Regions from separate parts of the Geodermatophilus normandii genome, predicted to be linked through region 2. Evidence: riboswitches for the same ligand, from Rfam matches in the RefSeq annotation. Region 2 holds a riboswitch; each other region holds the start of a gene.

Region 1 (7,358 bases), 180 kb from region 2:
TTGGCCAGCTGGGCGGCCAGCGTCTTGTTCGGCGCCATGACCAGCGTGGGCCGCTGCACCTGCTCGATGAGCCAGGCGGTGGTGGCCGACTTCCCGGTGCCGGTGGCGCCGAGGAGCACCGAGTCCGTCTCCCCCGCGTTCACGCGCTCGGCGAGGGCCTTGATCGCCGTGGGCTGGTCACCCGAGGGCTCGAACTCGCTGACGACGCGGAAGCGCCCCTGGGTGGGCCGGATGTCGGTGGTCGCGCGCACGGGACGACGGTACGACCGTCCGGTGACAGAACGCCGCGTGTGACGGGCGGGCACCCAGGGGCACGCGGGACGGGTGGCTTGCGGTCGCCACGGCGTCGTGCTCGTGCGCGCGCCGGGGACCCGCTAGCGTGCCCTCTCGCAGGCGCGGTGCCGCGCCGGGGACCAGTGCCACCCGGGATGCCCGGACGAGGTCGGACCCCGGCGCCCCGCGGCTCGGTACCAGGTGCGACCGGCGCCCCGCCGGACGCACCGGACCTGCGCACGACGCCCTCCACGGCCCCGCCGCGGAGGGCGTCGTCGTCTCCGGGGGCCTCCGGCGCCCGCTCCGTGATGTGCGCCGCGTCAGGTGTGGAGCCGCCGGGATCGGGCAAGGGACCGGCGGGCACCGTGTGCCCCGACCCCCCTCCGACGGCCGTGGCGGGGGGCCACCGCGCCCTGGACCCCCGCAGGGCGCCCACGCAGGAGGAAAGACGTCCATGACCCAGGTGTGGCCCGGCTCCGCCTATCCGCTCGGAGCCACCTACGACGGCACCGGGACCAACTTCGCCCTCTTCAGCGAGGTCGCCGAGAAGGTGGAGCTCTGCCTGTTCGACGCCGAGGGCAACGAGGAGCGCATCCGGCTGCCGGAGATGGACGGGTACGTGTGGCACGCCTTCCTGCCCGGCATCCAGCCCGGCCAGCGCTACGGGTTCCGCGTGCACGGCCCCTACGACCCGGAGAACGGGCAGCGCTGCAACCCCAACAAGCTGCTGCTCGACCCCTACGCCAAGGCGGTCGACGGCTCGATCGACTGGGACGAGGCCTGTTTCGGCTACCGGTTCGGCAGCGGTGAGCGCAACGACGACGACTCCGCGCCGCACATGCCGAAGTCCGTCGTCGTCAACCCGTACTTCGACTGGGGCGTGGACCGCCCGCCGCGGACGCCCTACAACAAGACGGTCATCTACGAGGCCCACGTCAAGGGCCTGACGATGACCCACCCGCGGATCCCCGAGGAGCTGCGCGGGACCTACGCCGGCATCGCGCACCCGGCCGTGATCGAGCACCTGCAGTCGCTGGGGATCACGGCGATCGAGCTCATGCCGGTGCACCAGTTCGTGCAGGACGACACGCTGCTGCAGAAGGGCCTGCGCAACTACTGGGGCTACAACACGATCGGCTTCTTCGCGCCGCACAACGAGTACGCGCAGCAGACCGACGGCCAGCAGGTGCAGGAGTTCAAGGGCATGGTCCGGGCCCTGCACGAGGCGGGCATCGAGGTCATCCTCGACGTCGTCTACAACCACACGGCCGAGGGCAACCACATGGGCCCGACGCTGTCGTTCAAGGGCATCGACAACCGGACGTACTACCGGCTGGTCGAGGGCGACGAGCAGTACTACATGGACACCACGGGCACCGGGAACTCGCTCAACGTCCGCACCCCGCAGGCCCTGCAGCTGATCATGGACTCGCTGCGGTACTGGGTCACCGAGATGCACGTCGACGGCTTCCGCTTCGACCTGGCCTCGACGCTGGCCCGCCAGTTCCACGAGGTGGACCGGCTGTCGGCGTTCTTCGACCTGGTGCACCAGGACCCGATCGTCAGCCAGGTCAAGCTGATCGCCGAGCCGTGGGACATCGGCGACGGCGGCTACCAGGTGGGCAACTTCCCCGCGCTGTGGACCGAGTGGAACGGCAAGTACCGCGACACCGTCCGCGACTTCTGGCGCGGCGAGGACGCCACCATCGGCGAGTTCGCCAGCCGCATCACCGGCTCGGCCGACCTCTACAAGCACTCCGGGCGCCGCCCGGTGGCGAGCATCAACTTCGTCACCGCGCACGACGGGTTCACCCTCAACGACCTCGTCTCCTACAACGAGAAGCACAACGAGGCCAACGGCGAGGGCAACAACGACGGCGAGAGCCACAACCGCAGCTGGAACTGCGGCGTCGAGGGCGAGACCGACGACCCCGAGGTCCTCGAGCTGCGCGCCCGGCAGCGGCGCAACTTCATCACCACCCTCATGCTCAGCCAGGGCGTGCCCATGCTGCTGCACGGTGACGAGCTCGGCCGCTCCCAGGGCGGCAACAACAACGGCTACTGCCAGGACTCCGAGCTGACCTGGATCGACTGGGAGTCCGTCGACGAGGGCCTGCTGGAGTTCACGAAGCTGGTCACCCGGCTGCGCACCGAGCACCCGACGTTCCGCCGTCGCCGGTTCTTCCACGGCCGGCCGGTCCGCCGCGAGGAGGGCGACCCGGTCCAGGACATCGCCTGGTTCACCCCCGCCGGCGAGGTCATGGCCGACGAGGACTGGGACGCCGGGTTCGCCAAGTCGCTGGCGGTGTACCTCAACGGCCACGGCATCCGGGAGACCGACGAGCGCGGCGAGGACGTCCTCGACGACTGCTTCTACCTGGCCTTCAACGCCCACCACGAGCCCATCGACTTCACCCTGCCCACCGGCGAGTACGCCGAGGGCTGGACGGTCGTCGTCGACACCGCGGAGATGGGCGAGGTCGAGCCGGTGCAGCTGAAGGCCGGCGACACGCTCTCGGTCGCCGCCCGCGCCACCGTCGTGCTGCAGGCGGCCCCGTGAGCGGGCCCGTGAGCGGGCCGCGCGACAGCCGGGAGCGGCGGCGGGCGACGCCGTCGGCCACCTACCGGCTGCAGGTGACCGCCGACTTCCCCCTCGACGACGCCGCCGCCGTGGCCGGCTACCTGGCCGACCTCGGCGTCAGCCACGCCTACTCCTCTCCCCTGCTGCGCTCGGCGGCGGGCAGCACGCACGGCTACGACACCGTCGACCACGCGCACGTCGACGAGTCGCGCGGCGGGCAGGAGGGCCTCGACCGGTTCGTCGCCGCGCTGCACCAGCACGGCCTGGGCCTGGTCCTCGACCTGGTCCCCAACCACATGGGCGTGGCCGACCCGACCGAGGCGCCCTGGTGGTGGGACGTGCTGCAGCACGGCCGCGAGAGCGCGCACGCCTCGGCGTTCGACGTCGACTGGGACTTCGGCGGCGGCCGGATCCGCATCCCGGTGCTCGGGTCGGCCGACGACGTCGAGAAGCTCGAGGTCGTGGACGGCGAGCTGCGGTACTACGACAACCGCTTCCCCCTCGCCCCCGGCACCGGGCAGGGGACGCCGCAGGAGGTGCACGACCGGCAGCACTACGAGCTGGTCGACTGGCGACGCGCCGACGCCGACCTCAACTACCGGAGGTTCTTCGCGATCAACACCCTCGCCGGGCTCCGGGTGGAGGACCCCGCGGTCTTCGACGCCACCCACGAGCTGGTGCTGCGGCTGGTGGAGCAGGGCGCCGTCGACGGGCTGCGGATCGACCACCCCGACGGCCTCGCCGACCCGAAGGGCTACCTCGACCGGCTGGCCGAGGCCTCCGGCGGCCGGTGGACGGTCGTCGAGAAGATCCTCGAGCCCGGCGAGGACCTGCCCGGCAGCTGGCGGTGCGCCGGCACCACCGGCTACGACGCGCTGGCCGAGGTCGACGACGTGCTGGTCGACCCGGCCGGCGAGGCGGCGCTCACCGCGCTGGACACCGAGCTGTCGGGGCGGCCGGTCGACTACGCGCAGCTGGTCCACGACTGCAAGCGCGAGGTCACCGACGGGATCCTCGGCTCGGAGGTCGCCCGGCTGGTACGGGTGATCGGCGACCTGCCCGGCGTCGACCGGGAGCGGCAGACCGAGGCGCTGGCCGAGCTGCTGGCCACCTTCGACGTCTACCGCAGCTACCTGCCCGACGGCCGCGAGCACCTCGACACCGCGGTGTCCGAGGTCCGCGACCGCCGGCCCGACCTGGTCGCCGCCGTCGACGCGCTGCACCCGGTGCTGGCGCAGGCCGGCACCGAGGCGGCCACCCGCTTCGAGCAGACCAGCGGCCCGGTGATGGCCAAGGGCGTCGAGGACAGCGCGTACTACCGGTGGGCGCGGTTCGTGGTCCTCAACGAGGTCGGCGGCGACCCGGCGCGCTTCGGCTCCACGGTCGAGGAGTTCCACGAGGCGCAGACCCGGCGGCTGGAGCGCAAGCCGGCGTCGATGACGACGCTCACCACGCACGACACCAAGCGCAGCGAGGACACCCGGGCGCGCCTGGCCGTGCTCGCCGAGGTGCCGACCGAGTGGGCCGGACTGGTCCGCGGCTGGCTGTCCCGCCACCCGCTGGCCGACCGGCCGCTGGCGCACCTGGTGTGGCAGAACCTGGTGGGCGCCTGGCCGCTGTCGCGCGAGCGGGCGCACGCCTACGCCGAGAAGGCCGCCCGCGAGGCCGGCCTGTCGACGACGTGGACCGACGTCGACGAGGCGTTCGAGACCGAGCTGCACGCGATGGTCGACGCCGCCTTCGACGACGCGACGACGAACGCCGAGATCGAGCAGTTCGTCGCGCGGATCGGCCCCGCCGGCCGGTCCAACGCGCTGGCGCAGAAGCTGGTGCAGCTGACGATGCCCGGCGTCCCCGACGTCTACCAGGGCACCGAGCTCGAGGACCGCTCGCTGGTCGACCCCGACAACCGCCGCCCCGTCGACTACGACGAGCGCCGGGCGCTGCTGGCCCGCCTCGACGGGGGCTGGGTGCCGGACGTCGACGAGACGGGCGCGGCGAAGCTGCTCGTCGTCTCGCGGGCGCTGCGGCTGCGCCGGGACTCCCCGGAGCTGTTCACCGGGTACGCGCCGGTCGAGGCCACCGGGTCCGCCGCCGGCTCGGTCGTCGCGTTCGACCGGGGCGGCGCGGTGACGGTCGCGACCCGCCTGCCGGTCGCGCTGGCCGCGACCGGGTGGGGCGACACGGCGCTCGCGCTGCCCACCGGCGCCTGGCGGGACCTGCTCACCGGCACGCGGGTGGTCTCCGACGTCGGGGGCCTGCCCGTCGGCGACCTGCTGTCCCGGCTGCCCGTGGCGCTGCTCGTCCGCGAGTGAGACGGAGGTCACACCGCCGCGGGGGGCACTCCTCCGCGGCGGTGTGACCAGGCGTTCCTCCCGGGACCGTCCGCCGCGGGCGGTGGGGCGGGAGTCGACTCCCGGGGCTGGAGGAGACGTCTCGTGACCCGGCCGTTACGTTGTCCCGGCGTCCGCGCGACAAGCCGGCGGACGCCGGAGCCGGCCCGCCGAACCCCGTCCACCGGGCTCCGTACCTCCCAGCACAGCCAGGACGGGGATGGGGGAACCACTTCGGCGTCTGCCGCCGCGACACGGGGGCCGGGTGCAGACGTCTCGGGGTGAAGCCGCACGCGTGCGGCCGGGGCACCGATCGCTCCGAACCCGACAGCTCACCTCGTAGGCGGCGGATCGGAGATCCGTCATGCGCACGTCCTCCTCTCCCATGCCCGCGGCCGGCCGCCAGCAGCGCGCGTCCCGCCTGGTCCGCCGGACGGTCCTCACCGCCGGCGCGGCCGCCCTCTCCGTCGGGGTGCTCGCCGCCCCGGCCTCGGCCGCCGCCCCCAACGACTGGGACGCCGTCGCCCAGTGCGAGTCCAGCGGCAACTGGTCGATCAACACCGGCAACGGCTACTACGGCGGCCTGCAGTTCTCCCTGTCCTCGTGGGCCGCGGCCGGCGGCACCCAGTACGCGGCGCGGCCGGACCTGGCCACCAAGGCCCAGCAGATCGCGGCGGCCGAGGTGCTGCTGGACATGCAGGGCCCCGGGGCCTGGCCGACCTGCGGCAAGGCGCTGGACCCGTCCGCACCCGAGGCCGGCGCCCCGGCTCCCGCCCCGGCTCCCGCCCGGCTCCCGCCCCGGCTCCGGCCCGGCCCGGCTCCCGCCCCGGCCCCGGCTCCGGCCGCCGCCCCGGCGGCTGCCGAGGCGTCCGGCGACACCCACACGGTCCGGCGCGGGGAGACCCTCCGCAAGATCGCCCGGGCCGAGGGCGTCGAGGGCGGCTGGCGCGCCCTGTGGGCGGCCAACCGCGACGAGGTCCGCAACCCCAACCGGATCTTCGTCGGGCAGGTCCTGCACCTGCCGTGACTCCACGGTGGCCGGGGAGCACGCCTCCCCGGCCACCACCGGGGTCTACCGGCTCCGGTCCGCCGTCACGGTTGACCGGGCCTGCTGGGGGCAAGACGGTGCGGTCACCCCGCACACCCCTGGAGGCCCCCGCATGTCCGCACCCGTCGAGTTCGCCGTCTGGGCGCCCGTGCCCGAGCGCGTGCGCCTGCAGGTCGACGGCGCGGTGCACGACATGCGCCGCGACGACGACGGCTGGTGGCGCGCCGAGGTCGAGGCCTCCCCCGAGGCCGACTACGGCTACCTGCTCGGCGACGACGACACCCCGCGCCCGGACCCGCGCTCGCGGCGGCAGCCCGACGGCGTGCACGGTCTCTCCCGCCGGTTCGACCCGGCCGCGTACTCGTGGGGCGACGGCGCCTGGACCGGGCGCCCGCTGGCCGGCGGCGTCGTCTACGAGATGCACGTCGGCACGTTCACGCCCGAGGGCACCCTCGACGCCGCGATCGACCGGCTCGGCCACCTCGCCGACCTCGGCGTCGCGTTCGTCGAGCTGCTGCCGGTCAACGGCTTCGACGGCACGCACAACTGGGGCTACGACGGCGTCCTCTGGTACACGGTGCAGGAGAGCTACGGCGGGCCCGCCGCCTACCAGCGCTTCGTCGACGCCTGTCACCAGCGCGGCCTCGGGGTGATCCAGGACGTCGTCTACAACCACCTCGGCCCGTCGGGGAACTACCTCCCGCTCTTCATGCCCGTCTTCAGCGAGGGCGGGCCGAACCCGTGGGGCTCCTCGATCAACCTGTCCGGCCCGGACTCCGACGAGGTCCGCCGGTACATCCTCGACAACGCGCTCATGTGGCTGCGCGACATGCACGTCGACGGGCTGCGGCTCGACGCCGTGCACGCGCTGGTCGACGAGCGGGCGACCCACGTGCTGGAGGAGATGGCCCAGGAGGTCGACCGGCTGTCGGTCGCCGAGGGCCGGCCGCTGACGCTCGTCGCCGAGAGCGACCTCAACGACCCGCACCTGGTGACCCCCCGCGAGGCCAACGGCACGGGCATCCACGCGCAGTGGAGCGACGACTTCCACCACGCGGTCTTCGCGACGCTCACCGGCGAGGCCTCCGGCTACTACGCCGACTTCGCCGAGGCCGGGCTCTCG
Region 2 (7,358 bases):
TCTTCCTCGACAAGACCTACCGGATGCACCCGGCGCTGACCGCGTTCGTGTCCGACCTGGCGTACGAGGGCCGGCTGGAGTCGGCGGCGCTGCGCGAGCGGATCACCGTGCGGCCGGGCGGGCTGGTGTCGGGCTCGGGGCTCGCGGTGCGGGAGGTCCGGCACACGGTGCCGTCGTCGGCGTCCTCGGCGGAGGAGGCGGCCGAGGTGGCCGCCGTCTGGCGGTCGCTGCAGGGCGTCGGCTGGGTGGACGCCGAGGGCGCCGAGCGGCCGATCGGTCCCGACGACGTCCTGGTCGTGGCGCCGTACAACAACCAGGTGGCGCTGATCCGCTCGCTGCTGCCCGACGGCGCGCGGGTGGGCACCGTCGACCGGTTCCAGGGCCAGGAGGCGCCGGTGGTCGTCTACTCCACGACGTCGACGTCGGCCGAGGAGGCGCCGCGCGGGGTGTCGTTCCTGTACGACCTCAACCGGCTGAACGTGGCGGTGTCGCGGGCCAAGGCGCTGGCAGTGGTGGTGATGAGCCCGCTGCTGCTCGACGCCGCCGTGCGGACGCCGGAGCAGCTGCGCCAGGTCAACGCGATGTGCCGGCTGGCCGAGATGGCCGGTGTCTGACACCGCGGAGCTCGCGGCGCTGGTCGGGGTGGCGCCCGACGTGCTCGTGCGGGCGCTGGGCGACGCCTGGACGGAGGTCCGCGGGCCCGAGCACGAGCGGTGGTTCGTGAGCGGCCGGCCGGCGCAGGTGGCGGTCGGCTGGGACGGGTTCGGCTTCACGCTGGCCCGTCCCGAGCCGCGGTGGGCAGGCCCCGCGGAGCTCGTGTGGGAGTTCGTGGCCGACCGCCGGTTCTCCTCCGACGAGGTGCTCTACGAGCGAGCGGCCCTCGCCGAGGCGGCCGAGGAGGTCGCCCGCAAGCGGCGCCGCACCTTCCGCTGGTGCCCGGTGTGCCGGCAGGTCAACGCCCGCGAGCGCGTCCACGACAACACCGGCCTCTGCATGGCCTGCGCCGAGCGCTACCTCGGTGTCCAGCACTAGGACGAGAGGAGCCGTTGGAGCCGTCGTGCCGGCTCACCGCGTTGTCGCGATGACGGACGTGACGCTCTCACCTTCCGATCCCGCCCGACATCCCTGATCTATATGTGGAAGGCAGGTGTCCACCGTGGCCAATGACGGCATCTTCCTGCGGTCCGCCGACGGCTTGAATGTCCTCAGAGCCCTGGGCGCAATTGCTCAAGCAGTTCGTCCACGGACTTCCCGTCCGCCTCGGCTGTTGCTGCCGGAGAGTCCTGGAGACTGGCCAAAGGCCAGTACTTCACTGCGTTGGCGGCATAGTCGAGCATCTGGCCGACGACCTCACGGCGGATGCGCGTATCGGACGATCGCTTGACTTCCACCAGCACCGGCACGCCCTCGCCGTCGACGAAGAGATGGTCGAGGCTGAACGTGCCGCCGCCGTCCTGAGCACTTGGCACCCCCATCTCTCGACGGATGAGCAGCAGGCGCCCCGACCCGGCAGAGTTCTGGCGCGCTGTCGAGACCAACCTAAAGGCCGGGCGGATCCGGATGCTGTTCGTCGCGGACGCCCTTCCCGCAGAGTTGGTGCGCATCATTGATTTCCTCAACGAGCAGATGAGTCCCGCGGAGGTTCTTGGCGTCGAGCTTCAGCAGTTCGTTGGAGACGGGCATACGGTCTATGTCCCGCGAGTCGTGGGTCGAACCAGTGGTGCTGTGGCCTCGAAGGGGGGGCGCCGCGCAGAGCGGCCAGTTGTGGGACCGGAACTCGTTCCTCGACGCAGCCGCAGCACGCTGCTCACCCGCTGAGGTGTCTCTGATGCGTCGCCTGATCGAGGACGTCGAAGGCCGTGGCCTGAAGATCAACCCCGGTCGGGGTGCCACTCCTGGCCTCTCGGGTTGGTATTCAGTAGCAGGTCAGCCCACTGGAGTCTGGGTGCTCAATGCAAACAATGAGAGCCCGAAGACACGGTCCTATGTCGTGCTGTATCTCGCGGACCTACTCCCGAGGGTGGGTGCCGACAGGCTCGAACGTGCTGCTCGGATCCTCGAGACGTTGCCGTCCATGGCCGGCAAGATCGGGCTTGCGCGGCAGAGCCAGTGGAAGAAGTACCCGTCGCTCTACCTAGCTGACATCGCCGGTAAGCCCACGGAGGAGAGGGTCCTCTTCGACGCATTGAACGAGCTCACAGCGGACGTGTGACTCCGTCGGGAGGCCAGGTCGACAACGAGGCGGGTGCTGGCCAGGACGTCAAGCGACCGGGGCCAGTAGCGGTGCCGGGGTGGTGATCTCCGACCCGTCGGGTCGCCAGGTGTGCCATCGGCCGTCGGGTTGTCGTTCGACGCGGAAGCCGTGGTGGACCTTGGTGTGGTGGCGTTCGCACAACAGTGCTGAGTTCTCGAGGCTGGTCTCGCCGCCGTCGATCCAGTGGACCAGGTGGTGGACGTCGCACCACCAGGTCGGTGCTCGGCAGCCGGCGAAGACGCAGCCGCCGTCGCGGAGCTCGGTGGCCCGGCGCAGGTGGCGGTCGGCGAGGCGGTGCGCGCGGCCGAGGTCGAGTGGGGCGCGGTCGGGGCCGAAGACGACGCGGGAGACGGCGCCGTCGCAGGCCAGCCAGCGGGCGCGGGCGGCGGAGAGCACGGTGCCCGAGCCCAGGGTGGCGGTGCCCTGGCCGGTGGCGGGGTCGGCGAGGTCGGCGAGGTCGATGCGGACCGCGACGTGGGGCTTGACCGTCCGCAGCGTCGGCAGGCTGCCGGCGGCCAGCGCGTTGTCGGCCAGTTGCACGAGGGCGTCACCGAGGCGCTGGGCGCGGGTCCGCTCGTCGCCGGCCGGGCGGTCGGCCTGGGTGAAGGACTCCAGGGCGACGGTGAACTTCTCCCCGCCGACGGCGTCCAGGCAGCCGTGGAGGGTGCGGGACCCGTCGGCGTGGGTGACCACCGTCAGCGAGCGGCCCTCGGTGGGGTCGGGTTCGGGGCCGTCGGGGTCGAGGTCGTCGCAGTAGCGCTGCACCACCGTCACCAGGTCGGTGTGCGGCTGCTCGACCGCGATCCCGGTGAAGACGGCGTCGATCACTGCCAGGTCCACGCCTTGCTCCGCGGCGGCGGCCAGCCGTGCCGGTGTGACCGCGCGTGCGGTGACCGCGACCTGCTCGGCGGACACCAGGCCGGCGTCGTGCGCCTCGGCGAGGGCGGGCAGGTGCGCCAGCGCCCGCCCGTTGCGCACCAGCCGCGACGCCTCGGAACCCGAGAGCCGGCAGTGCCCGCGCAGCCAGGAGGTCATCGACCGCTGCCCGTCCCGCTCGGGCGCCTGCGACAGCTCCGCCGCCCGCACCCGGCGGGCCAGGGCGGCGTCGATCCGGTTGCGCTCGGCGACCAGCGCGGCGACGCCGTCGAGGACGTCACCGCTCCCTGGATCACCCGAACACATGTACGAATTGTACGCCACCGCAGTGGTCCCCTCAACCTGAAACCGCAGGTCAAAGCGCTAATCGGTCAGGAGCAGAAGCTGTCGACGACCTCGTGGGTAGGGCGACCGGGATGGAACTCGACGACGCCACGGCCCTGAGGGCGGCGCTGCACGGCCACGTGCCACGGGCGGTCCGCACGCACTGGGTCGACGTCGACGGCGTCCGCTGGCCGCTGCGACAGGTGGTGACCCTTGCGGTCGCTGGCGACCGGAGCCGCGTCACCACCCGGGCTGCCCACCGGGCCCTGCGAGAGCTGGGCTTCCGGACGAGCGAGCGGACGGAGAGCTGGCGGAGCGAGGTCCCCAGCGTCACCCCGCTCCTCGACGCGCTGAACGCCGCGACGCCCGCAGACTTCCTCGCCGCCGGCCGAGCCGCGAGCAACGAGCCGGGGCTCTACAGCTGGTGGGCCGACGACCAGGGCGCGGCCGACCTGACCCGGGGTCTCGGGCACGAGGTGGTGCCGGGCCTCGTCTACGCGGGCCGCGCCGGGGGCATCCGGCCGAGCGGCGTGCGGTCGAGCAACACGCTGTGGGGCCGCATCGCCACGATGCACCTCGGTGGCCGCCGGCAGTTCTCCACCTTCCGGCTCACGCTGAGCGCCTGCCTGTCCCCGGAGGGCGGTCCGGCCGTCGACGGGCAGGAGCTGACCGGCTGGATGCACCGGCACCTGCGGGTCGCGGTCCTCCCGCTGCCGATCGAGTCGGTGGCGCCGGGGGAGGAGCGGCTGCTCGAGCTCGCCGACCCGCCCCTCAACCTCCGCGACGTCCCGAGGACCGACCTGCGCCGCGCGCTCACCCGCCGTCGGAAGGCCCTGCCCACCTGACACGGCGGCGCCCCGGCCACGAGGGCCGGGGCGCCGTCGAGAGCGTGCGTCAGGCGACGCGGCGTGCGCCCGCGTAGCTCGGCATCGAGTCCAGGTTGACCACGGCCACCGGCTTGCCGGCGGTCGAGGCGTGCACCATCTGGCCGTTGCCGATGTACATGCCCACGTGCGACACGGGGCTGTAGAAGAACACCAGGTCGCCCGGCTTGAGGTCGGCCTTCGCCACCGGGGTGCCGAACGTCGACTGGGCCTTCGAGGTGCGCGGGATCGTGATGCCCGCGGCCTTGTAGGCGTAGCTGGTCAGCCCGGAGCAGTCGAACGTGTTCGGGCCGGCGGCGCCGTACACGTACATGTCACCGCGCTGGGCCAGGGCGGTGTCGACGGCGATCTGGGCCGCGCCGTTGGGAGCAGGCGCTGGGGCGGCGGCCACGGTCGCGGTGGTGCCGACGCCCCCTGCAGCAGCGGAGGCGGGGAGGGGCGAGAGGGCGATGCCGGCCCCGGCGATGGCGGCGACGGCGACACCGCGGAACGAGCGACGAGCGAGGGACGTGCGAGTGGTCGTCATCGACGACGGTTCTCCTGTTCTCCACGGCCGCCTACCGGGTTAGCTGACGGGTTCGGACGGGGGAGTCGCCCGGCGCGACGGATCGCGCTCCACCCCAGGACTGCGGTGGGTCCCCGGCCCGGGTACCGGCTGGGTGCCGGCATCCGGTTCGGCGTGTCCGGCGGGTGTCACGCGGGTGGTGACGAGGGCCCCGGCCGGTCCGCGACGACGGTAGGGAGCGGTTGCGGGCCCCTCCACCGGACCGAGGCCGCGCCACGCCCGGGCCCGGCCTCCCGACTTGACGCCGGCCGCGGATCCGACACGCCACCGTCACCACCACGGACGGCGGCGCAGCACCCGGCCGGCGGCCGCCCGGGCGGCACGGACACGCCGGGCCCGACGAGAAAGGACGAGACGGTGCGCCCGCACTCCGGGTCAGCGGCCCGCCACGCCCGCGGAGGTCGCCGGGATCTCGACGGTTGGCCCGCCCGTTGTCGGGGCACCCGTTGGAGCAGTCGAGAGGAGGGAGCACCCCCATGGGCATGTTGAGGAACGTGATCGCCTCGGGCGTCGCCGCGAAGGTCGTCCAGGAGCTCCGGAAGCCGCAGAACCAGGCGAAGATCAAGCAGTTCATCCGGGACTACCAGGCCAAGAACAAGGGTGGCGGCACGCGACCGACCGGTCGCGGGTACTGACCCCGCACGCTCGACCGCGGCCCCCGTCCCTTCCGGGACGGGGGCCGCGGTGCGTCCCCGGCTTCGTGACCTCCGTTTCCGCCGCTGCGCATGAGACACCTGTGAGTGCTGAGGACGACTCCGTACCGATATGGGTCGTTCCGGGACGCGGCCGTGTCACTGTCCCGTGTGTCACGCCCGGTGGCGGTGCAGCAGACATGTGCAGCGACCCCCGCTTCTCGGGCTCTCACCCCCGGGGGATCCGATGACCTACTCTCCGCCGCTCCCGCAGCAGCCCGTGCCTGCTCCTGCCCCGAAGAAGCCGTTCTACAAGAAGGCCTGGTTCCTCGTCCTCGCCGCGATCGTCGTCATCATCATCGGCGTCAACGCGAACAAGGGCGGCGGTGCCGACACCGGTTCAGCCGAGGCTCCGGGCGACAACGGCGCGGCCAGCGCCGACTCCGGGGACGCCACCGAGGCCAGCGCCGTCGGCATCGGTCAGCCGGCGGCCGACGGCGACTTCCAGTTCGTCGTCAACGGCGTCGACTGCTCGCAGACCGAGCTCGGCGACGAGTACCTCAGCACGCAAGCGCAGGGGCAGTTCTGCATCGTCGACGTGACGGTGAGCAACATCGGCAGTGAGGCGCAGGGCTTCTTCGGTGAGAACGCCACCCTGCTCAACGCCGAGGGCCAGGAGTTCAGCGCCGACAGCGAGGCTGCCTTCTACCTGCAGGACTCGTCCTCGCTCTACGAGGAGATCAACCCCGGCAACACGCTCAACAGCAAGGTCGTCTTCGACGTCCCGGCCGGCATGACCCCCAGCGGCATCGAGCTGCACGACTCCGCGTTCTCCGGTGGCGTGACCGTCGCCCTGCAGTAAGCAGCGCTCAACCACAGGGGGTTCCGCCGACCGGCGGGACCCCCTGTGTCGTCTTCGAGCCATGATGTGGCCGGGCTCGCGAGCCCGGATCGGGGTGCAGTCGAGTTCCGTCCAGCAACACCCCGACCGGGGCGGACACGACCCGGTTCCCGGTGACGACGATGCTCCGGCGGACGGGGCGCGTGCACGGCGGGATGGTCCCGCCGTTCACGCGAACCGGTGCCGTCCCCGCCGGGGGCACGGGTGTGGGGGCGGCACCGGCCCACGGACAGGAGAGGCGCCGGCGCGCTCCGCATGACGGGAGCGGGGACGCCGGCGACGGCGCCGGGCCCGCGGCGGGCCGGGGCCGGGGCCGCGCGGGCGCCGGACCTCCGCGTCATGGACCGGGGCGGCCCGCGTCAGCGCCCGTCCGGACACCGTGCGTGACCGCCGACCCGTCGACGGCGGCGTCCCGGCGCGCCGCGTCATCCCGGCCCGGGGACGGCGTCGTCACCGGTGCAGGGGGATCGAGGGAGGCGAGCAGCGCCATGACGACGAGCAGCGCCACGACGACGAGCGGGACGACGAGCGGGACGACCGGCGGGGCAGGCGCGGAGCGGGCGGCCGCCCCCGGGGTCCCGGCTCCCCGGGGGTCGCAGGAGCGGCTCCAGCACGTGGAGGAACTCCGCCGGGCGGCGACCCACCTGGCGGCGGCACAGTTCCTCGAGAGCCGCGCCGACCGTTCGGCCAGCCCCGTGCTGGCGGGCCTGCTGCGCGACCGGGCCCGCGAGCGCCGCCGCAGGGGCGAGCGCATCCTCGTGCGGCTCGGGGTGCGGCCCGTGCGGGGCGGGCCGCCCGGGCAGCGGTGCTGAGCAGGCGGTTCCCCGCCGGGAGCGGGAGCGGAAGGGGAGGCGGAGCCGGGACGCGCGGCGTAGCTTTCCGCCATGGCCGCCGCGGGGCGGGCCGGCCCGGCCCAGGACGG
Region 3 (7,358 bases), 340 kb from region 2:
TCGGGGCGGTAGCCCTGGTCGTAGCGGTAGTACCCGGAGCAGACCGACAGCCACGAGCAGGTCCACGTCTCGGTCTCGCCGGTCCCGGTGCGCTCGGCGGTGACCGTCCACAGCGAGTCCGCGGTGGACCACGCGGCGGAGACGACGCGGGTGCCGAAGCGGATGTGCTCGTCGACGCCGTAATCGCGGGCGGTGTCGCGGACGTACTCGCGGATCGAGGCGCCGTCGGCGATGGCCTGCGGCTGCGACCACGGCCGGAACGAGTAGCCCAGGGTGAACATGTCGGAGTCCGAGCGCACACCCGGGTAGCGGAACAGGTCCCAGGTGCCGCCGATGGCCTCGCGGGCCTCGAGGACGGCGTACGTCCTGCCCGGCAGCTCGCGCTGCAGGTGGCAGGCCGCGCCGATCCCGGACAGGCCCGCGCCGACGATCAGCACGTCGACGTGCCGGGTGGTGGTCTCCGTGGGGACGGACTGCGTCATGGCTCTCCCTGTCGGCGGGGGTGACCCCGACCACGGTACTCGACACGGTGTCGAGTCGTTCGACGGCGCGTCGGTCAACGGGTCGTGGTGCCCGGCCTGTCGGTTCCGTAGACGGTGCGCAGCCAGACGGTGAGCAGGACGTCGACCAGGTCCTCCGGGGGGAGCGCGGGCGTCTGCCCGGCGTAGGTGACGTGGATGACCCGCTCGTTCATCCAGTTGAGCGCGACGGCGAGGTCGCGGGCGGGCGGCCCGTCCGGCGCGGCGCCGCGGGCGCGCTCGGCCTCGATGGCCGCCGCGGTGTCCTCGACGAAGCCGTCCATCACGGTCGACCACAGCCCCCGCACCTCGGCGCTGGTGGCCAGCAGCGAGGCGACGGCGGAGACGACCGCCGGGTGGGCGGCGAACGTGCTGCGGACCGCCTCGAGGGCGGCACGCCAGCTCGCGCGGACGTCGTCGCCGGCCCGCCGCAGCGCCGCCGAGCGCGACGCGTGCGCCTCCTCGACCACCCGGTCGAGCAGCGCCAGGACGACCGCGTCCTTGGACGGGAAGTAGAAGTAGAAGGTGGGCCGGGAGATGCCGGCGCCGCGGGCCAGGTCGTCGACGGAGATGTCGGCCAGCGGCCGCTGTTCCAGCAGGTCCTCGGCGGTGGCGAGGATGGCGCGCTCACGGTCGTCGCCCGAGGGCCGGCGCGCCCGCCGCCCCCGGCTGCCGCCCGGTGGGGCGGGGAGCGGTGCGGCCACGGCGGCGACCCTACCCAGCGCCGGGCCCCCCGGCGTCAGGGCAGCCGCCAGACCGTGGTGCGGCGCACGCCCGGCCCCTCGGTCTCCGGCACCTCGTACACGGCCGCCGGCTCCAGGCGCTCGTGCGGGAGGTACGGCCGGCCGGGATCGCCCACCAGCACCTCGCAGCCGCGCGCCCGCGCCCGGTCGAGGAAGGGCAGCACCCGCCCGGTCATCTCCCGGTCGTAGCAGACGTCCCCGGCGACGACGAGGTCGACGGCGGGCGGCTCGCGGTCGAGCACGTCGCCGGTGACGCTGATCCCCCGGACGCCGTTGAGGCCGGCGTTGACGGCCACCGCCGTCCGCGAGAAGGGGTCGACGTCGCTGGCCAGCACCCGGCGGGCGCCGGCGAGGACGGCGGCGATCGCCACCAGGCCGCTGCCCGAGCCGAGGTCGAGCACCGTGCGGCCGGCGACCGTCGCGGGCCCGTCGAGCAGGCAGCGGGCCAGGGCCTGCCCGCCGGGCCAGGCCGCCGCCCAGAACGGCGGCTCCTCCCCCGCGCCGCCGGCCGCGGTCTCCATCGCCTCCCACAGCGCGACGACGTCGTCGGCCACGTGCAGCCGGACCTCGGGGACGAGCGAGGGCCGGCGCACCTGGGTGTGCGCGCGGACGAAGCCCGCGGGCACCACCCGCACGGTCATCGGCCCTCCCCCCGGCGTCGTGCCGGAACGGCTCTCCTGCAGGGTCCCGCGCCGAGCCGGAGCGCGGCGCGGGGGCAGGAGGGTCCTCCTAGTACCAGCCGGTGGCCTGCGAGTGCGCCCACGCCCCGCACGGCGAGCCGTAGCGCTCGTCGATGTAGATCAGGCCGGCGTCGATCTGGCGGTAGCCGTCGGAGGTCTTGGCGATGCCGGTGCTCGCCCAGGTCGAGTCGAGGAACTGCGCGATCCCGTACGCGGTGCTGGTCGGGTTCTGCGCGTTGGGGTTCCAGCCGCTCTCCTTGCCCCACAGGCTCTCGAGGCAGCTGAACTGCTCGGCGCTGCCGACCTTGCTCAGCGCGTAGTCCTTGAACGAGCCGCGCGGGGCGGAGCTGGAGCTCGAGGAGCTGCTGGCGGCGGGCGCCGGAGCCGCAGCCGCCGCGGCGGCCTCCCGCTCGGCGGCGGCCTGCGCCTCGGCGGCGGCCTGCGCCTCGGCGGCGGCCTGCTGCTCGGCGGCGACCCGGGCGGCCTCCTGCTCGGCGGCGATGCGGGCGGCCTCCTGCTCGGCGGCGACGCGGGCGGCCTCCTCGGCGGCGCGGCGGTCGAGCTCGGCCTGGTCCGCGGCGGCCTGGGCCTGGGCGGCGCTGGCCTCGGCGGCGCTGCGATCGCTGCGGGAGGCGGCGACGTCCTCCAGCGGGGCGAGGTCGGCCGGCTCGGGGGCCCGCTCGGCGGCCGGCTGCTGGGGGATGCCCAGCTGCTCGGCGACGCTCACCGAGGCGCTCACGGTGTCGGTCCCGGCGGAGGCGGCGGGGCCGCCCGTCGAGACGAGGCCGACGACCAGGGCGCCGGCGGCGGCGGCACCGAGCAGCAGGGCCGGGCGGCGGTGGCCGAGCGGCGCGCGGCCGAGGCGGGAACGGCGGCGGGCGCGGGGAGCGGGGACCTCGGCGGGATCGCCGCCCAGGGCGGACAGCTCGCGGGTCTCGGCGGTGGCGGTGTCGACGGCGTCGGCGGGGGTGGCGGCGAGCTCGACGGTCGCGGGCGCGTCGGGAGTGCGGCGGGACATGAGGGGGTGGGTGCTCCGAGGGAGAGTGCGCGCGGCAGCCGCCCGGGTCCGGGCGTGCGCACGCGGCGCGGTCTACGGGTGTCGCGTCTGGCGGGTCCCCGGCGGCGCGGAGGGCGTCACCGGTGCGGCGGGCAGGGGCGAGCCGGCGTCGGGACGACGCGGAGGTGCGCGAGGCGCGCGGACGGCTGCACCTGCGGGCCGCGGGGGCCCGGAGGCGGGGTGTGCGGAGGCTCTCCGTTCTTCCGTGAGCCGCCTACCGAGTTAGCTGACGGGTTCGGGCGGGAAGGAGCCCTACGCGGCACCGAGCGCGGCTCGGCGGGCGCGATTCACCCCAGGACTGCGGTGGGTCCCCGGCTCGCGTCCGCGGGACGGACACGACTCGGCGGCGTCCGGCCGAGCTCCCCGGGACGGGGACCAGACGACCAGCCGGACGCCGGTCACCGTACGGGCGTTACCGGTTCGTGACAACTCCCGGGGCGCGCGGGACCGCCGTGACGGCTGGTGCGGCCGGCGCGGTCGCCGGACCTGCCGTGCCGTTCCTCCTGGTCAGGAGGCCGCGGCCACCTCGGTGCGGCCGGGCCCGTGCAGCGGTGTCACCTCGGACACGTCGGCCGGCCGCGAGGTCCCACCGAACGGTCCGGCGGCCTCCTCGGCGCGGACGGCCTCGCGCTTGTCGGCGAGGACGGGGACGTCGTCGGGGAGCACCCCGGCGACCACCGCCAGCGCCTGGTCGATCTGGCCGGTCAGCCGGCGGAGCCAGTCGCGGGCCTCGTCGCGCTCGTCGCGCAGCGGCTGCAGCTCGGCCTCCGCGAGGCGCCGGCGCTCGCGTGCCTCGTCGTCGGCCCGGGCGCGCGCCTCGGCGGCCTCCCGGTCCAGCCGATCGCGCTCGGCCGCGGCCGCGCGCCCCAGCTCGGCGGCCTCGCGGCGGGCCGCCTCGAGCACCGCGGCGGCCTCGCTGCGGGTCTGCTCGCGCAGCGCCCTCACCGCCTCCCGCATCTCGGCCACCCCGGACAGCCGCGCCGCGGCCTCCGTGCGGGCCTCGGCGCGGACCCGTGCGGCCTCCTCCTCGGCGGCCGCGGTCAGCGCGGCGGCCTCCTGCTCCGCCCGGCGCACCAGCGCGAGGGCGTCCTCGGGGCCGGGCAGGGACTGCCGCTCGCGGACCAGCTGGGCCAGCCGCCGGCGGGCGTTCTGCACCTCGGTCGAGGCCGCGGCGTAGCGACTGAGCAGGTGGTCGTTCTCGCGGCGCAGGACCAGCATCTCGGTCTCGGCCCACGACACGTAGTCGTCGACCTGCGTGCGGTCGTAGCCGCGGACCGCGCCGGTGAACACCGGCCCGGTCCCCAGCAGGCCGTCGAGCCCGCTCGGCCGGCCCGACGCGGGCGGACCGCCCGTCCCCGCCGTCCCGCCGTCCCCCGTCGTGACCCCTGCCCGCTGCGACATCCCGGTTCCCCCTCGGTGCGCCGTCCGATCCGGACCCCCGCCGGCCCGGTCCGGACCGTCGGGAGTGATCACAATCTCCCATCCCGCCCCGCGCTCCGCCCCGGCGCTCCGGCGTGCTCGGGCGCGTGCGGAGTGGGACGACCCGGCCGTGCCGGTCCGGTCACCGCCCGCAGTCACCCGGTATCGGGGAGGTAACGACGGCCGGGGAACAACGAGGGCACCGGTACGGTTGCGCCGGACAGCAGTTGAGCTCTCAATCACTTGGAGACGAGATGCAGTTCGGGATCTTCACGGTCAGCGACATCACGACCGACCCGACGACCGGCCGCACGCCGAGCGAGGCGGAGCGGATCCAGGCCGTCCTCACCATCGCGAGGAAGGCCGAGGAGGTCGGGCTCGACGTCTTCGCGCTGGGCGAGCACCACAACCCGCCGTTCTTCTCGTCCTCCCCCACCACCACGCTGGCCTACGTCGCGGCGCAGACGCGGACGCTGCAGCTGTCGACGTCGACCACGCTGATCACCACCAACGACCCGGTGAAGATCGCCGAGGACTACGCGATGCTGCAGCACCTCGCCGGCGGCCGCGTCGACCTGATGCTCGGCCGCGGCAACACCGGCCCGGTCTACCCCTGGTTCGGCCAGGACATCCGCAACGGCATCCCGCTCGCCGTGGAGAACTACGCGCTGCTGCGCCGGCTGTGGGAGGAGGACGTCGTCGACTGGTCCGGCCGGTTCCGCACCCCGCTGCAGGGCTTCACCTCGACCCCGCGGCCGCTGGACGGCGTCGCGCCGTTCGTCTGGCACGGCTCGATCCGCTCCCCGCAGATCGCCGAGCAGGCCGCCTACTACGGCGACGGGTTCTTCTCCAACCACATCTTCTGGCCCAAGGAGCACACCCAGCGGATGGTGGAGTTCTACCGCTCGCGCTTCGAGCACCACGGCCACGGCAGCGCCGACCAGGCGATCGTCGGCCTGGGCGGGCAGGTGTTCGTGCGGAAGAACTCCCAGGACGCCGTCGAGGAGTTCCGCCCTTACTTCGACAACGCGCCGGTGTACGGCCACGGGCCCTCGCTCGAGGACTTCTCCCGCGAGACGCCGCTGACCGTCGGCAGCCCGCAGCAGGTCATCGAGCGCACCCTCGGCTTCCGCGACTACGTCGGCGACTACCAGCGCCAGCTGTTCCTCGTCGACCACGCCGGCCTGCCGCTGAAGACCGTGCTCGAGCAGCTCGACGTCCTCGGCGAGGAGGTCGTGCCGGTGCTGCGCAGGGAGTTCGCCGCGCTCAAGCCGGCGCACGTCCCCGACGCCCCCACCCACGCCGCACGCGTCGCCGCGCGGCGGCAGAGCCCGGAGGAGGTCTCCGCGTGACCACCCGCACCCTGGCCGTCCTCAGCGCCGGCCTGTCGGTCCCGTCGTCGACGCGGCTGCTGGCCGACCGGCTGACGGCGGCGACCGTGGCCGCCCTGCGCGAGCGGGGCGAGGACGCCACCGTCGAGGTCGTCGAGCTGCGCGAGCACGCCCGCGACGTCGCCGACGCCTTCGTCACCGGCTTCCCGAACGCGGCGCTGCGCGCGGCGGTGGAGACGGTCACCGGCGCGGACGCGCTCATCGCCGTCACCCCGGTGTTCACCGCCTCCTACAGCGGCCTGTTCAAGTCCTTCGTCGACGTGCTGGAGAAGGACGCGCTCACCGGCAAGCCGGTGCTGATGGCCGCCACCGCGGGCACCGCCCGGCACTCGCTGGTGCTCGAGCACGCGATGCGGCCGCTGTTCAGCCACCTGCGTGCGGTGCCCGTGCCGACGGCGGTGTTCGCGGCGAGCGAGGACTGGGCCGGCGGTGACGGCACCGGCAGCGCCGGCACCAGCCTGGAGCTGGGCCGGCGGATCACCCGCGCCGCCGGCGAGCTGGCCGACGTCGTCACCGGCCGGCCCGCGTCGGCCCGCCCGGCCGACCCGTTCACCGACGTCCCCTCCTTCGAGCAGCTCCTCCGCGGCGAGGCCTGACCCGGTTCGGCGGCGGCGAGCGGGGTACCCACCCGCCGGCATCGAACAGCCGGTGGCCGCGGAGGGAGAACCGGGGAGCCATCGGTGGAACACCGGATCGAGGTCATCTGGACGTGCGCGCCGTGCGAGGTGGGCGGTCAGGACGCCCGTGAGCGCGGGAGCGCCGACCCGCTGTGCTGGAACTGCGGCGGGCCGGTGGTCGTGGTCGGCCGGCCCGCCGCCCTCCGGATCGCCGCCGGACCGGACGCCGCCTGAGGTGCCGGCGCCCCCGGGCGGTCCCCCGCCCGGGGTCGTCAGCCGACCGCGTCCTCCGACGGGGTCGCCGAGCCGCCCTGGGGCGCGTCGGCGGTCATGATGCGGACGATCTCGGCCCGGTCGGCGGCCGAGGGCAGCCCCCAGTCCGGCTCGTACCCGTAGACCTCCCCGAGCGGGGTCGACGCCGTCCGCCCGGTCAGCACCTCGACCGAGCCGGTGTCGATCAGCCCCGGGTGCTCGACGCCGCACGCCTCGGCCACCTTGAGCAGGTCGCGGCGCAGCGTGGCCACGTAGTTGGCCAGCCGCACGGACTTCAGGGCCGGGTCCAGCCCGTGCGCCAGCCAGGCGTTCTGCGTGGCGACGCCGGTCGGGCAGGTGTCGGTGTGGCACTTCTGCGCCTGGATGCACCCGATCGCCAGCATCGCCTCGCGGGCGATGTTGACCATGTCGCAGCCGAGCGCGAAGGCCACGACCGCGTTGTCGGGCAGGCCGAGCTTGCCGCCGCCGACGAACGTGACCTGCTCGGCCAGGCCGCGGCGGGCGAAGGCGGAGTACACCCGGGCGAAGCCGAGCTGGAAGGGCAGGGACACCGAGTCGGTGAAGATCAGCGGCGCGGCGCCCGTGCCGCCCTCGCCGCCGTCGACGGTCACGAAGTCCACGCCCCGGCCGGTGGTCGCCATCAGCTCGGTGAGCTCTTCC
Region 4 (7,358 bases), 1.5 Mb from region 2:
GACCAGGTACAGCACGATGATCAGCGGCATCCCGCGGAACAGGTCCACGTAGGCCGTGGCCAGGAAGCGCAGCGGCGCGAGCGCCGGCCCCCGCAGGGTGCGCAGCGCGGCGATGCCGAGGCCCACCAGCAGGACGAGCAGGCCGCCGACGACGAGCACCTGCAGGTTCACCAGCAGCCCGCGGGCGATGTCGGGCAGCGACTCCAGCGCCACCGACGGCGAGAAGAACGTGGCCTGCACCCGCGGCCAGCCCGGCGAGCGGGTGACGGCCAGGTAGGCGACGACGGCGAAGACCAGCGTGGACGCGAGCGCGACCAGCGTCGAGCGCCGGGCCCGGCTGCGGCGCCAGGCCCGGCGGGAGAGCTCGAGCTCGCTGGGCGGGGGGAGGGCGACGCCGCGGGGGCCGCCGGGGACGACGGTGCTCAGGACAGGACGGGCGCGTCGGCGACGTCGGACAGCCACTGCTGCTCGAGCTCGGCGAGCGTGCCGTCCTCGCGCAACGCGTCGACGGCCCGGCTGACGCAGTCGGTGAGCGGGCTGTCCTTGGCCAGGAGCAGGCCGAACTGGTCGCCACCCTCGCCGGAGTCCTCGAGCTGGCCCACGATCACGCCGTTCTCCAGCTCGGCGGCGGTGATGTAGAAGGCCGTCGGCAGGTCGACGACGATCGCGTCCACCTGGCCGTTCTGCAGGGCGAGCTTGGCGTCGTCGTTGGTGTTGAACACGACCGGGTCGTTCTCGGGGGCGATCACGGTGGTGAGGACGTCGAGGCTCGTCGTCGCCACCTGGGCACCGAGGCGCAGGCCGCGCAGGTCGGCGAGGCTGGTGGCGCCGTCGGCCGCGGAGCCCGCGGTGGTGATGACCGCCTGGCTCACCGTGTAGTACGGCGAGGAGAAGTCGACGGCCTGCCGCCGCTCCTCGGTGATGGAGAACTGGTTGACGTCGAAGTCGAAGGGGCGGGCGCCGGGCTGGATGGCCGCGTTGAAGGGCACCCGCGTCCAGGTGACGTCGTCCTCGGAGTAGCCGAGCTGCTCGGCGACCGCGTAGGCGACGGCGGACTCGAAGCCCTCGCCGTTCTCCGGGGCGTCGTCGACGAACCACGGCTCGTAGGCCGGCTCGTCGGTGGCGATCGTCAGCGTGCCCGGCTCGAGGGTGTCGAGCTCGTCGGGCGTGCAGGCGCCGGTGGCCGAGGAGCCGCCGCTGCCGGAGGAGCCGGCGTCGGTCGACTCCTCCTGCGGTGCGCACGCGGAGAGCGCCAGGGCGGCGGTGGCGGCGAGGACGAGGGGGAGCGGACGACGGCGCATCGAGGAGTCCCTTGCTGGGTCGGATCGGCGCGCAGATCGTAGGACCGGGGCCGGTGTGTCCGGCCTCACCCGGGCTCGTCGGACGAGGAGGTGCGCCATGGGTGCGGTGGTCCTGTTCGCGGCGGTGTCGCTGGACGGGTTCGTGGGCCGGGACGACGACATGCCCGGCCCGCTGTTCGACTGGTACGGCAACGGCGACGTCGAGATGACCTTCAGCGACCGGAACCGCCCCTTCCACGTGACCGCGCCGACGGCGGAGTTCCTGCGGCCGTTCGCCGAGCGGGCGGGCGTCATGGTGTGCGGACGCCACCTGTTCGACATCACCGACGGCTGGGAGGGCGTGCCCCCGAACGGCGAGCACGTCGTCGTGGTGACCCACCGGCCGGCCGACGACTGGCCGCACCGGGCGACGGCGCCGTTCAGCTTCGTCGCCGACGTCCGCACCGGGATCGAGCGGGCGAGGGAGCTCGCCGGCGACCGGGACGTCACGGTGTCGGCCGGGGACGTGGGCGGGCAGGGCGCTGCGCGCGGGCCTGGTCGACCGGGTGGTGCTCGCGCTCGTCCCGGTGGTGCTGGGCTCGGGGAAGCCGTACTCCGGCGCCGGGGGACCGCCGGAGATCCAGTTCGAGGACCCGCAGGTGGTGCAGGGCAGCCGGGTGACGCACCTGGTGTACGACGTCCGGCGCTGACGTCCGGCGCTGACGTCCGGCGCCGGGGGAAGCGGGCCGGGGAGCCCGGCGTTGTAGGGGGCACCCCGCTACCGCCGCTGACGGTGGACCGGGGACGATGAGCCCCCGCGCCTGCCTCCGAGGAGCCCCGTGACCGCGACCATCGCGCCCGCCACCCCCGCCGTCGCCGGCGACGAGCGCACCCTGTCGCCCGCCGAGTACGCGACCTGGGCCGCCGAGGTCCGCCGGCTGGCCGACGAGCGGGGCGCGGTGGTCCTCGCGCACAACTACCAGGTGCCCGAGATCCAGGACGTCGCCCACTTCACCGGCGACTCCCTCTACCTGTCGCGGGTCGCCGCGCAGACCGACGCCCGCGAGATCGTCTTCTGCGGCGTCCACTTCATGGCCGAGACGGCGAAGATCCTCTCCCCGGACAAGACGGTGCTGCTGCCCGACCACGCCGCCGGCTGCTCGCTCGCCGACTCGATCACCGCCGAGCAGCTGCGCGAGTGGAAGGCCGAGCACCCGGGCGCCGTCGTCGTCAGCTACGTGAACACCACCGCCGCGGTGAAGGCCGAGACCGACATCTGCTGCACGTCGTCGAACGCCGCCGACGTCATCCGCTCCATCCCGGCCGACCGGGAGATCCTGTTCTGCCCGGACCAGTTCCTCGGCGCGCACGTCAAGCGCGTGACCGGGCGAGAGAACGTCCACGTGTGGGCGGGGGAGTGCCACGTGCACGCCGGCATCAGCCCGGCCGACGTCCGCGCGCAGGTGGCCGCGCACCCGGACGCGGAGATCCTGGTGCACCCCGAGTGCGGCTGCACCACCTCGGTGCTGGACCTCGTCAGCCACGGCGACCTGCCGGCCGACCGCACCCGCGTGCTGTCCACCGGCGGGATGGTCGAGGAGGCCGCGACCACCCGCGCCCCGCAGGTGCTGGTGGCCACCGAGGTCGGCATCCTGCACCAGCTGCGGGCGCTGAACTCCGGAACGGCGTTCATCCCGATGAACGAGCGGGCGGCCTGCCGATACATGAAGATGATCACCCCGGCGAAGCTGCTGCACACGCTGCGCACCGGCGAGGGTGCGATCGACGTCGACCCGGAGACCGCCGCCCGCGCCCGCCGCGCCGTGGAGGCGATGATCGCCATCGGCGAGCCCGGCCGCGGCGGCGAGTAGGTCAGATCCGGGTGAACAGGTAGACCGACACCACGACGCCGAAGACCACGATGAGCACCCGCAGCGGCGTCGCGGGGATGCGGCTGGCGATCCGGGCACCGGCGAACCCACCCACCAGGCTGGCCGGCGCCGCGACGGCGACCACCTGCCAGTCGACCGGCCCGAAGAAGCCGAAGACGACGAGCGTCACCGTCGCCGTCACCGCGGACAGCGCCGACTTCAGCGCGTTGGCCAGCTGCAGCCGGTGCAGCGCGGTGCCGAGCACGCCGACCAGGATCACGCCGAGCGCCCCGCCGAAGTAGCCGCCGTAGACGGTGGCGAGGAACAGCGCGAGATGGAGCCACCACGGGTCGCGGGCGGTGCCGTCGTCGCGGTCGCGCAGCCGGCGGGTCAGCAGCGGCTGCACGGCCAGCAGCAGGCTCGCCAGCAGCACCAGCACCGGGACGACGACGTCGAAGGCCTCGCTGGGCGTGGTCAGCAGCAGCACGCTGCCGGCGGTGCCGCCGAGGACCGACACCGCGCCGAGGCGCACCAGCCGCTCGCCCTGGCCGGCGTACTCGCGGCGGAACCCGGCCATCCCGCCGAGGTAGCCGGGCCACTGCGCCACCGAGTTGGTGACGTTGGCCGCCACCGTCGGCAGGCCGAGTGCCACGAGGGTGGGGAAGAGGACGAGCGACCCGCCGCCGGCGATCGAGTTGATGACGCCGGCGCCGAGGGCCACCGCGGCCGCGATGAGCAGGTCGGCGGCTGACACGGAGCGGCAGCCTACGGTGACGCCGTGCGCCTCCCCGCCCCGGCGACCTGGCTGGCCGCCGCCCTCGGCGGCTCCGGCGTGCTGCACCTGGTGCGGCCTCGGACCTACGAGTGGCTGGTGCCGCCCGAGCTCGGCGACGCCCGGGCGTGGGTGCTCGGCAGCGGCGTGGCCGAGGTCGCCGCGGCGGCACTGCTCACCGGGCCGCCGACCCGGCGAGCCGGGGGGTGGGCGGCGGCCGGGCTGCTCGCCTCGTTCCTGCCGGCGCACCTGCACCACGTCCGCCTCGCGCGGGGGCGGCCGGCGTTCCTGGCGGCCGCCGCGGTCCGGCTGCCGCTGCAGGCGCCGATGATCGCCGCCGCGCTGCGGGTGGCCCGCGGTCGCTGACGCCGGTCGATCAGCGGCCGCGGGTGGGGACCGGGTCGGGCCCGGTCGGCCGGGCGCCGTCCACCCGGCTGCGTCCCGAGCCCGCCGCCGCGCGCCGACGCCGGGCACACTGCCCGCATGGCCGATCCGCTGCCCGACGACTGGGAGCGCGCGCTGGTCGTCGTCGCCCACCCCGACGACGTCGAGTACGGGTGCGCGGCCGCCGTCGCCACGTGGACCGCGGCCGGACGCGACGTCCGGTACGTGCTGGCGACCAGTGGCGAGGCCGGCATCGCCGGGCTGCCGCCGGAGGAGGCCGGGCCGCTGCGGGAGCGCGAGCAGCGGGCCGCGGCCGCGGTGGTGGGCGTGTCGGTGGTCGAGTTCCTCGGCCACCCCGACGGCCGGCTGACCGAGGGGACGGACCTGCGCCGGTCGCTCGCGGCGGCGATCCGGCGGCACCGGCCGCACCTGGTGGTGACGATGCACCACGGCGACACCTGGACGCCCCCGGGCGCGGCGGTCGGCTACTGGAACAGCGCCGACCACCGGGCGCTGGGCCGCTGCGCGCTCGACGCGGTCGGCGACGCGGCCAACGAGTGGATCTTCCCGGAGCTCGCCGCCCAGGAGCCGTGGCGGGGCGTGCGGTGGACCGCCGTCGCCACGCCGGTCGGGGTGACGCACACCGTCGATGTCACCGACGTCGTCGACCGGGCGGTGGCCTCGCTCGCCGAGCACCGCCGCTACCTCGAGGCGCTGTCGGACGAGCCGGTCGAGGAGCAGGCTCGCAAGCAGGTCGACATGGCGACCCCCGAGCTGGACGGCCGGCGCGTGGCCGGCTTCGCCCTCTACGCGGGGTGAGGGGACGCGGCCCCGGGGGACCCGGGGCCGCGTCCCGGTCGATCAGGGGTTGAAGCTGACGTGCACGTGGTCGTAGTGGTTGGCGGTGACCGACCCGCGGTCCTCCATCGCCCGCCAGCCGGAGCCGCCGATGATGAAGATCCGCTGCTGCCAGATGACGTACTCGACGTTGAACCGCGCGGCGTTGTCGATGACGTACTGGGCGACGGCGTTCCCCTTGGCGGAGTCCGCGTAGACCATGAAGTCCGCGGCCAGCTGCTGGGTGGGCGAGTGCCCGGGCCGGGTCAGGACCGTGGACACCCCGAAGGTCGAGGTGACCTCCGCGACGACCGGGCGGACGTGCGCGGCCCAGGCGCTGTAGGCGGTCGAGGTCGGCGTGGGCTTGCCGGTGAGGTCGGTCGACACCGCGACCACCGCGGTGGCGGCGGCCGCCGCCGGGGCCGCCGCGGCTGCGGGAGCCGCGGCCGCGGCGGGGGCTGCCGCCGGAGCGGCGGCCGGCGCCTCGTCCCGGTCGTGGGACCAGCCGTGCGACCAGTCGGAGCGGTGGCCGTCCCACCGGCCCTCGGCCTGGGCGACGGACTGCCCGGAGAGACCGAAGGCGAGGGCGAGGGCGCCGACCGTGACGGTGCGGCGGACGGTGCGGGATGAGCTGTGCGAAGGCATGACGAGGAGAGCTCCTGACGTCGGTTCCGTGCGGCGCCGCCGTGTGTTCAGCGGTCACCGTCACGTGAGTGGGGCGGAAGCCCCCGGATGGGACGGCCGGGCGGGCGACCGGGCGGCGGGCACCTGCTGGAGGGCAGGCCGACGCGAGAGCGGTCGCGGTCCGGCTCGGGATGCGCGGCGACCGGCGTTCGTGCGCGGGTCGCGGCGTCCGTCTCTGAGGGGGTGCGGGCGCGCCAGGGCAGGCGCCTACGGCGCACCCCGTTGCGGTTCTCCGTTCTCCCATGGCCGCCTACCGGGTCAGCTGACGGGTTCGGGCGGGGATGCGCCCTACCCGCTCCCGAGGGAGCGGGACTCACCCCAGTGGTTCGGTGGGTCCCCGGCTCGCGGCCACGGATGGTCACGACTCGGCGGCATCCGGTGCGGCTCCCCCCGGGTGGAGGCGGTGACGACCGACCGGACCCGGCAACCGTAGGTGGGTTACGGAATAGTCACAACGCGGACCGGGCAGTTCCGCTGTGAAGGGTCCGTAGACTGCGGGCACGACGGACGAGTCGGCCGGGCGGTCGCGTCGGCGGGGGAGACCCCGTCGCCGAGGAACGTCCGGGCTCCACAGGGCAGGGTGGTCGCTAACGGCGACCCGGGGGAACCCGCGGGACAGTGCCACAGAGAACAGACCGCCGGCGGTGCCTCTCCGGAGACACGGCCGGTCAGGGTGAAACGGTGGTGTAAGAGACCACCAGCGCACCGGGTGACCGGTGCGGCTCGGTAAACCCCACCCGGAGCAAGGTCGAGAAGGGACGGCGGGAACGTCGTCCTGCGCAGGCGTTCGAGGGCTGCCCGCCCGAGCCTGCGGGTGGACCGCTCGAGCCCGCCGGCAACGGCGGGCCTAGATGGATGACCGCCCATCGGGAGGCCGCGAGGCGCCCGAGGACAGAACCCGGCGTACAGGCCGACTCGTCCGTCGCCCCTCGTCTGACCTGCCTTTTCAGGTCCGGCGGGGGTCCCCGTTCCTCAGATGTTCCTCAGCCGCGGGAGCCAGTACGGCGCCCACCACGGCCCGCCTGAGGACGAGGACCCGGACGTGTCCGCACCCGTTGCGCGCGGCCGCCGGCAACGAGGGCGGACTTGAACGTCTCGTATGGGAGGCTGCGATCCAGCGTCGGCCCGAGCAGGAGGCACGTTGGCCAAGTACCGGCGGCGGGGGCATTGGCGACGTGGTCGAAACGGGACCATGCACTGGGTCTCTGCGCACGACGTCACACGAGGGTCCTCGGGCAGGCAGAGCTCAAGCTCCTACTCGACGAGCTGGTTCACGCAGGACCACCATCCAGCCCCGCCGCGACCCGCCACGGTCCGCTATCCGGCACTGCCCTACTCGGCTCGCTGGCTGAGGCCCAATGCTCGCTGCCCCGTGTGCGGCGCAGCCGTCTACTTCTGGTCGAACGCGGCCGGCAGTCGGGTCTACTTCGACGAGATGGGACCGCCATGGCCGAAGCACCCGTGCACTGACGTTCGAGCTGGCTTCGCTTGGGCCGCCGGCCCGCAGGCGATCTATCGCACGCGGTCGAC

What was found. Region 2 has a riboswitch for cyclic di-AMP ahead of JD79_RS13335 (C40 family peptidase). Riboswitches for the same ligand answer to the same signal wherever they lie in the genome.
Region 1: it holds a riboswitch for cyclic di-AMP, as region 2 does, so the genes downstream of both, JD79_RS24280 (LysM peptidoglycan-binding domain-containing protein) here and JD79_RS13335 (C40 family peptidase) in region 2, are expected to answer to the same signal.
Region 3: it holds a riboswitch for cyclic di-AMP, as region 2 does, so the genes downstream of both, JD79_RS24285 (aggregation-promoting factor C-terminal-like domain-containing protein) here and JD79_RS13335 (C40 family peptidase) in region 2, are expected to answer to the same signal.
Region 4: it holds a riboswitch for cyclic di-AMP, as region 2 does, so the genes downstream of both, JD79_RS22810 (VldE C-terminal domain-containing protein) here and JD79_RS13335 (C40 family peptidase) in region 2, are expected to answer to the same signal.

Annotation. Positions count from the first base shown of each region.
Region 1 covers NZ_QGTX01000001.1:2,903,738-2,911,095, reverse strand. Annotated here, with positions in the region: gene uvrB (excinuclease ABC subunit UvrB) at 1-251, opposite strand, end outside; gene glgX (glycogen debranching protein GlgX) at 728-2,833, shown strand; gene treY (malto-oligosyltrehalose synthase) at 2,830-5,169, shown strand; cyclic di-AMP (ydaO/yuaA leader) riboswitch at 5,420-5,548, shown strand; gene JD79_RS24280 (LysM peptidoglycan-binding domain-containing protein) at 5,573-6,214, shown strand; gene treZ (malto-oligosyltrehalose trehalohydrolase) at 6,348-7,358, shown strand, end outside.
Region 2 covers NZ_QGTX01000001.1:2,724,918-2,732,275, forward strand. Annotated here, with positions in the region: gene JD79_RS13305 (TM0106 family RecB-like putative nuclease) at 1-614, shown strand, start outside; gene JD79_RS13310 (hypothetical protein) at 607-1,032, shown strand; gene JD79_RS13315 (hypothetical protein) at 1,206-1,604, opposite strand; gene JD79_RS22240 (hypothetical protein) at 1,829-2,212, shown strand; gene JD79_RS13325 (HNH endonuclease signature motif containing protein) at 2,261-3,436, opposite strand; gene JD79_RS13330 (GIY-YIG nuclease family protein) at 3,547-4,299, shown strand; gene JD79_RS13335 (C40 family peptidase) at 4,349-4,864, opposite strand; cyclic di-AMP (ydaO/yuaA leader) riboswitch at 4,877-5,010, opposite strand; gene JD79_RS22660 (hypothetical protein) at 5,380-5,538, shown strand; gene JD79_RS13340 (DUF4352 domain-containing protein) at 5,783-6,397, shown strand; gene JD79_RS13345 (hypothetical protein) at 6,925-7,248, shown strand; gene JD79_RS13350 (sigma-70 family RNA polymerase sigma factor) at 7,321-7,358, shown strand, end outside.
Region 3 covers NZ_QGTX01000001.1:3,068,863-3,076,220, reverse strand. Annotated here, with positions in the region: gene JD79_RS15010 (flavin-containing monooxygenase) at 1-482, opposite strand, end outside; gene JD79_RS15005 (TetR/AcrR family transcriptional regulator) at 557-1,222, opposite strand; gene JD79_RS15000 (class I SAM-dependent methyltransferase) at 1,258-1,902, opposite strand; gene JD79_RS24285 (aggregation-promoting factor C-terminal-like domain-containing protein) at 1,991-2,959, opposite strand; cyclic di-AMP (ydaO/yuaA leader) riboswitch at 3,195-3,354, opposite strand; gene JD79_RS14990 (DivIVA domain-containing protein) at 3,506-4,399, opposite strand; gene JD79_RS14985 (LLM class flavin-dependent oxidoreductase) at 4,672-5,769, shown strand; gene JD79_RS14980 (FMN reductase) at 5,766-6,404, shown strand; gene JD79_RS22720 (hypothetical protein) at 6,489-6,659, shown strand; gene JD79_RS14975 (FMN-binding glutamate synthase family protein) at 6,698-7,358, opposite strand, start outside.
Region 4 covers NZ_QGTX01000001.1:4,178,902-4,186,259, reverse strand. Annotated here, with positions in the region: gene JD79_RS20215 (amino acid ABC transporter permease) at 1-462, opposite strand, end outside; gene JD79_RS20210 (ABC transporter substrate-binding protein) at 423-1,301, opposite strand; gene JD79_RS24580 (dihydrofolate reductase family protein) at 1,399-2,091, shown strand; gene nadA (quinolinate synthase NadA) at 2,120-3,151, shown strand; gene JD79_RS20195 (sulfite exporter TauE/SafE family protein) at 3,153-3,905, opposite strand; gene JD79_RS20190 (DoxX family protein) at 3,930-4,289, shown strand; gene JD79_RS20185 (PIG-L deacetylase family protein) at 4,407-5,126, shown strand; gene JD79_RS22810 (VldE C-terminal domain-containing protein) at 5,169-5,789, opposite strand; cyclic di-AMP (ydaO/yuaA leader) riboswitch at 6,061-6,209, opposite strand; RNA gene rnpB (RNase P RNA component class A) at 6,337-6,750, shown strand; gene JD79_RS20165 (hypothetical protein) at 7,201-7,358, shown strand, end outside.